2 regions of the Vreelandella hamiltonii genome follow, and region 2 is predicted to be linked to the other one. Evidence: predicted binding sites of a transcription regulator. Region 2 holds the regulator's gene; the other holds the start of a gene.
What was found. The regulator sigma-54, encoded in region 2, starts transcription at its own class of promoters, with help from an activator protein. The targets are predictions, from matches to a motif close to TGGCACNNNNNTTGCTNT.
Positions count from the first base shown of each region.

Region 1: the regulator sigma-54 is predicted to act here: its motif matches at 1,937-1,954, upstream of IE061_RS07115 (urease accessory protein UreD).

Region 1 covers NZ_BMXO01000005.1:72,402-75,783, forward strand. The annotation lists gene ureC (urease subunit alpha) at 1-175, opposite strand, end outside; gene IE061_RS07105 (urease subunit beta) at 329-652, opposite strand; gene ureA (urease subunit gamma) at 676-978, opposite strand; gene IE061_RS07115 (urease accessory protein UreD) at 1,012-1,896, opposite strand; gene IE061_RS18030 (PepSY domain-containing protein) at 2,041-2,292, shown strand; gene IE061_RS18035 (PepSY domain-containing protein) at 2,306-2,488, shown strand; gene IE061_RS07125 (copper chaperone PCu(A)C) at 2,506-3,051, opposite strand; gene IE061_RS07130 (diguanylate cyclase) at 3,100-3,382, opposite strand, start outside.
Region 2 covers NZ_BMXO01000003.1:177,026-180,407, reverse strand. The annotation lists gene lptA (lipopolysaccharide transport periplasmic protein LptA) at 1-68, shown strand, start outside; gene lptB (LPS export ABC transporter ATP-binding protein) at 90-836, shown strand; gene IE061_RS05340 (RNA polymerase factor sigma-54) at 942-2,357, shown strand; gene hpf (ribosome hibernation-promoting factor, HPF/YfiA family) at 2,455-2,763, shown strand; gene ptsN (PTS IIA-like nitrogen regulatory protein PtsN) at 2,768-3,235, shown strand; gene rapZ (RNase adapter RapZ) at 3,306-3,382, shown strand, end outside.

The DNA.
Region 1 (3,382 bases), on a different contig from region 2:
CCATGCCATCGCGGATCACCTTGCCGCCGCCGAACTTCACTTCTTCACCGTAGTGGGTGGCGTCTTTTTCGACTTGAATCCATAGCTCGGTGTCGCCCAAGCGCACGCGGTCGCCTACCGTGGGGCCGTACATATCGGCGTAGGCGCGCCGACTGATTTTGTTTACCGATTTCATGTGTTGCCTCTCCTAGAAGATGAAGCTTGGCACTGGAGAGGCCATCACTCATGGGACACGCTGTGAATACGTCCCTGTACGCTTGGCTGCGGCATCCATGCCGCAGACAGTCCCATGAGCGATGGCCTGCCGGTGCCTAATCGCCTGACGCCATTAGCTTTTCAGAGGACGATCCAGCGGCCCCATCACATCACCACGGAAGCCGTAGATTTCCCGCTTGCCGACAAACGGAATCAGCGTGACTGCGCGGGTTTGGCCGGGTTCGAAGCGGATGGCGGTGCCTGCGGCGACGTCCAGCCGGTAGCCACGGGTTTTATCGCGGTCAAACACCAGCGCGGGGTTGGCTTCGGCAAAGTGGTAGTGGGAGCCTAGCTGAATGGGGCGGTCGCCGGTGTTGGCCACCTCGACGGTGATTCGTTCTCGACCCGCGCACAGCTCGATATCACCCTCTTGTAACTGATACTGTCCTGGAATCATGGCGCTCTCCTAGCGGTGGACGGTTAGTTGATAGGGGTGTGGACGGTGACCAACTTGGTGCCATCGGGGAAGGTGGCTTCCACCTGTACTTCATCGACCATCTCCGCCACGCCTTCCATCACGTCGTCTCGGGTGAGGATTTCGCGGCCGTAGCTCATTAAATCCGCCACGCTGCGGCCATCTCGCGCGCCTTCCATAATCTCAAAGCTGATCAGCGCTACCGCTTCGGGGTAGTTCAGTTTTAAACCACGCGCTTTGCGGCGCTCGGCAAGCTGGGCGGCGGTAAACAGCATCAGCTTGTCTTTGTCTCGTGGGGTCAGTTCCATGGAGTGTCTCCAGCGTTATCAGCGTGTTGCCAATCAGGTTAGCCAAATGCGCGGCGTATGCGCTTCGCGTTCGATCCAGCGCGGGCGTAGTAGCTGCCAGGCGTGTTCACACAGGGCCCAGGCTTCGTTTCGGGATGCACCTAAATAGCGCATCAGCAGTACGCCATGGCGCTCCGTCACTGCCCAGCGGGGGTTATCCGGCAGCGCCTCGCGCAGTACTTCGATGGCCGCCGGGGCATCATCGAGCCCCACGGCCCACAGCGTGGCCTGCACCGTCGCGCCGCCCTGCCCCCAGCGGCCCACGAAGCGCGGGTGTGCGGGGTCCAGTGGCTGGCGCTCCAGCCATAGCGGCTTGCCGTCCAGAGTCAGGCGGAAGTGCTGCTCGATCTGCCCGGAAACATAGGGTAAATCGCTGGCCGGGCGGCCAAGCGCCATCACTTCCCAGCCCAGGCAGCGGGCACTGCCCTGCAGCGCGATATGAGTGTGCTGGCTGCCTTTAGAGCCGTTAAACGCGATGGTTTCCTGGGGCAGCCACTCTAAGGTGCCGCCCTCTTCTACCGTCAGCTCGGTGTGCTGTGTCCAGGCCACGCCTTGGCTGTCGGCTTTGTAGAGCTTATTGGCAGCAGGGGTGGTGAGCAGCGCATGGGCTTCGCGCTCGATATGAGCACGGATGGTCAGCGCATCACCGCTCACCAGCCCGCCGGGCGGGTGCAACACGTAAACGTGGCACGCTTCCTGGCTGCCTTCCGGGTAGAAGGGGCGCTGCACCCGTAGCGGCCCTTGGTGGCGCGCCTGCATTAATCGGGTCACGCCATCGCGGTTGGCAAAGCGCAGGGCCAGCGAGGCGGCCCAGCGGCGCTCGGCGTCAAAGCGGTGGCCGGAACCAGCAGCGGGTAGGGCGAGTTCGCTCAATATCATGGGCGCTGTCGCTTCCTTGTGGATAAATCATTGCCTTATAAATGCAAAGAATGCGCCAAAATGGTGAAAAGCGCTTTTTTACCGTCATAAAGACCTTTTTTTGAGCCTCAACCCTCTTGCTCAGCCCTGCAGTGCACCAAATATGTGCATATAGCCATCACATTGCACCTAACCGGCGAACGGCTGGCGGTGTACGTCAATCCCTATACGGCTGAGGTGCTTGGTTATCTGGATGGCCGGGGAACGGTGATGAGGACCGTTCGCTACCTGCATAGCTTCAAGTTTTTCGGGCAAACCCCGCGCAAGCTGATTGAGATTGCCGCGGGCTGGTCGATTTTGTTAGTGCCACCGGCATTTATCTCTGGTGGCCGTGAAACGGCAGGGGCGGCGTGGTGAGCCGCTGCTCGATATGAGCTACGCCGACTATGGCCCGCTAGGCCGCTGGCTGGAATTTGGGATTAACGTTCACTTGGGGCAGGAGTTTGGGCTTATCAATCAGCTCTTCCTGCTGGCGGTATGCATCGCCATCATCGTGATGTGCGTGGCCGCAGGCGTGATGTGGTGGAAGCGTCGCCCCGCTCGCCAAGGCTAACAGGGCGGTAGGCCGACTTAGTGCGTCGCGTGCCCATGATCATGGGCACCTTTAGGGTGACTACCTTCATGGTGGCTCCCTTCCGGAGAGGCACCCACTGGTAGCACCTGAAGCTCGATCTTCATCGGCTCGGCGTGCTGGAACTCCAGCGTCACAGGGACGGGCGCACCCTCCACGATGGGTGAGCCCAGTTCCATCAACATCAAGTGTAAACCGCCCGGCGCTAGCGTCACGCTCTCGCCCGCCGGTAGCTCGATGCCACCGGGCAGGGGTACCATGCGCATTACATCGCCGTCCATCTCCATAATATGGATCTCGACACGCTCGGTGATCGGGCTGGTCGCCCCCAGCAGCATGTCATCGCCATCGCCGTGATTGGTGAGAGTGACAAAGCCACCGCCCGCCCCGGCCCCCGGCGGCGTTGCACGGGTCCAGGGTTGCGCCACTTCAATAGAGGAGTGGCCCTCCATGGCATCCGAATGGTCGCTGCCATGATGAGCCGCCATCAGCGGCGTGCTCATGAACAGCAGTGCGGTTAACAGCATAAAACGGCGCATCAACATAGTGTTCTCCGTGGGTAACATCGCCAAAACCTAGCGCTTACCGCGATATTACTCAGTGGCAGCGGCAACCACCACCCGGTCACGCCCGCTGCGCTTCGCTTGGTACAGCGCTTGGTCGGCGCGCTGCATCGAGCGTTGGTAGTCTGGGTGGCCATCATGAAGCGTAACCCCGACGCTCACCGTGACGTTCAGTAGCGTATCGGCAGCGGCTAACATCGGCTCTTTGGCCACCGCGTGGCGCAGCCGTTCGGCAAACAGTCGACTGCCGTCTTGATCCGTATCCACCAGCACAATCAGAAACTCTTCACCGCCCATGCGAAACACGTAGTCG
Region 2 (3,382 bases):
AAGCACGCTCCGATGTCAGCGGCAGCGCACCGCAACGCATCCGCATGACCTTACAGCCCGAGCAATAGAGAGAGCCCCTCGTGACAGCCATCAGCCCCGACACTGCAGCGGTCAAGACGCTCCATGCACAGCATCTGGCCAAGAGTTACAAGCGCCGCCGCGTGGTCAAGGATATCAACCTGGAAATTGCCCAAGGCAGTGTCGTTGGCCTGCTCGGCCCCAACGGCGCAGGCAAGACCACCTCGTTCTACATGATCGTCGGCCTGGTGAAATCCGATGCTGGCAAGGTGGGCATCGACGATCTCGACCTGACCCGGGCGCCGATGCATGAACGCGCGCTGGCGGGTATCGGCTACCTGCCCCAGGAAGCATCGATCTTTCGCAAGCTGTCGGTGGCCGACAACATCATGGCCATTCTGGAAACGCGCCGGGAGCTGGACCGCAGTAGCCGAGAAGCGAAGCTCGAATCCCTGCTGGAAGACTTCCACATCACCCACATTCGCGACAACCTGGGCATGAGCCTGTCGGGCGGCGAGCGGCGACGAGTGGAAATTGCCCGCTCGCTGGCCACCGAGCCCGCTTTCATTCTACTGGACGAACCTTTTGCTGGCGTCGACCCCATTTCCGTGGGCGATATCAAGTCGATCATACGCGCGCTCAAGAAGCGCCATATTGGCGTGCTGATTACCGACCACAACGTGCGTGAAACCCTGGATATCTGCGATATTGCCTATATTGTTGGCGACGGACACATCATAGCCAGTGGAAACCCCCAGGAAATTCTCAATAACCAGAAGGTGCGCGACGTCTACCTGGGCGCCGACTTCCGCCTTTAAATAATGGCCCACGAAGGCATTTTATTTAGTGGCATGCTTATTGCACTTGCACCAAACGGAGAGTCGCTCTAGGGTGGAGCTTTCTGATTAACGAGTGGTTCTCAGATGGTCATGAAAGCTTCTCTTCAACTGCGTATCGGCACACAGCTGACCATGACACCTCAGCTGCAGCAGGCCATTGCGCTGCTTCAGCTATCGACGCTGGACCTTCGTCAAGAAATTCAGCAGGCGCTGGATGGCAACCCCATGCTCGAACAGGAGGATGAGTTTGGCGAACAGGCGGTCAGCGAGCCTCAGGAAGCCGAGTGGGCAGACAGCATTCCCAACGAGCTCTCCGTGGACAGCGACTGGTCCGACACCTACCAGGACATGGGCAGCGCGGGCGGCAGTAGCGAAGGCCCGGACTTCGAGCGCCAGGCGGCCGGTCAGAGCCTTCATGGGCACTTGCTCTGGCAACTGGCCATGACCGACTTCTCTGCGCGTGAGCATGCCATTGCCGAGAGCCTCATCGATGCGCTGGATGCCAACGGCTATCTGACCCAGCCGCTCAACGACATCCGCGAGGGGCTCAAGGCGCAGGGCCACGATGGCCTGAGCCAACGCGAGGTCGAAAACACCTTGCTGCGCCTGCAGCAGTTCGAGCCTACTGGCGTGTTCGCCCGTGACCTGCGCGAGTGCCTGATGCTGCAGCTGGCCGCGCTACCCGAAGACACTCCGCTGTTGATGCCCGCCAAGCGCCTGGTACGCCAGTTTCTCGAAGCGCTGGGCAAGGACGACATGCGCCTGCTGAAACGACGCCTGAGCCTCGATGACGAGCAGTTGGACGATGTCATCCGTTTAATCCGCAGCCTTGACCCTCGCCCCGGAAGCGCCTACGGCGTCACCGACGACAGCTATGTGACGCCGGACCTGGTGGTACGTCACAATCACGAGGGCTGGCATCTGGAGCTCAACCCGGAAGCGCTGCCTCGGCTACGTATCCAACCCGACTACGCCAGCCTGATCAAGCGCGCCGACAAGAGCCAGGACAACCAGTTTTTGAAAGAGCACCTCCAGGAGGCTCGCTGGCTGATCAAGAGCCTGTCGAGCCGCAACGACACGCTGCTGCGCGTGGGGCGCGAGATCATTGCCCGCCAGATAGGCTTCCTCGAGCAGGGTGAAGAGGCCATGAAACCGCTGATTCTGGCCGATATCGCCGAAGCGGTAGAGATGCATGAATCGACTATCTCCCGAGTCACCACCCAGAAATACATTCATACCCCGCGCGGGGTCTTCGAGCTCAAGTACTTCTTCTCCAGCCAGGTCAGCGGCCAGGAGGGCGGCGACAGCCACTCCAGCACGGCCATTCGAGCGCGTATCAAGAAACTGATTCAGGACGAGCCGCCAGGCAAGCCACTCTCCGACAGTCGCCTGGTCACCCTGCTGGAAGAGGGTGGCATTACCGTGGCACGCCGCACCGTCGCCAAGTACCGAGAGTCGATGGGTATACCTTCGTCGAGCGAGCGACGCCGTTTGCGCTAGTTAAACGCTCTTGCCCAACAAACTCGCGGCGAGGGCTTTGCAATGGCCCAAAAAGGGTTACAATCGAAGTACAGTCCGATGGATAAGGAGCACGTCAATGCAAGTAAACATCACTGGTCATCACGTTGAACTGACTGACGCCTTGCGTGACTACGTAAACGAAAAGCTGGAACGCGTTGAGCGTCACTACGACAACATCACGACCGTCCAGGTCACCTTATCTGTCGAAAAGGAGCGCCAGCAAGCGGCTTGCACGCTGCATGCCGCAGGAGCAGACCTGCATGCGGAAGCGCAGGATAATGACATGTACGCGGCCATTGACGCCCTGGCGGACAAAATCGACCGTCAGCTGGTAAAACACAAGGAAAAAGCACAAGCCCGCGCCCAAGGCGCTGGCGTGCGTTAAACCGATGACGTTGGAAACCATACTCCCCCCGGAGCGCGTGCTGTACGACGTGCCCGGGGGCAGCAAAAAAAGGGTGCTGGAGTTTTTCAGCACCTTTATCGCTCAGAACACGCCCAGCCTGGACAGTCAGGAAGTCTTTAGCCGCCTGATTGGCCGTGAACGGCTGGGCAGCACTGGTATCGGCAATGGCGTAGCCATCCCCCATGCACGCAGCCCTCACTGCAGCACGCCCATTGCTGGCTTTCTCAAGCTGGCCGAGCCCGTCGACTTCGACGCCATCGATGGTGACCCGGTCGATCTGGTCTTCGTGCTGTTGGTTCCCGAAGAAGCCGATGACACGCACCTGGCCCTGCTGGGTCAGGTGGCTACGATCATGAACGACGCTGCCACGCGCCAACAGCTGCGCAATGTCAGTAGCCAGCGCGCATTGCTCGAGCTGCTGACCGACAAGATTCGCGAGCAGGCTGCCTAGCGCAGCCATTGCCAGGCAGCAAGGCACACGGCAAGCCCTCTATCCCTTTGATACCCAAGAGAGATGCGCTATGCAGCTGGTGATCATTAGCGGCCGCTCAGGGTCCGGCAAGTCCATCGCCCTACAGGCGTTGGAGGATCTTGGCTA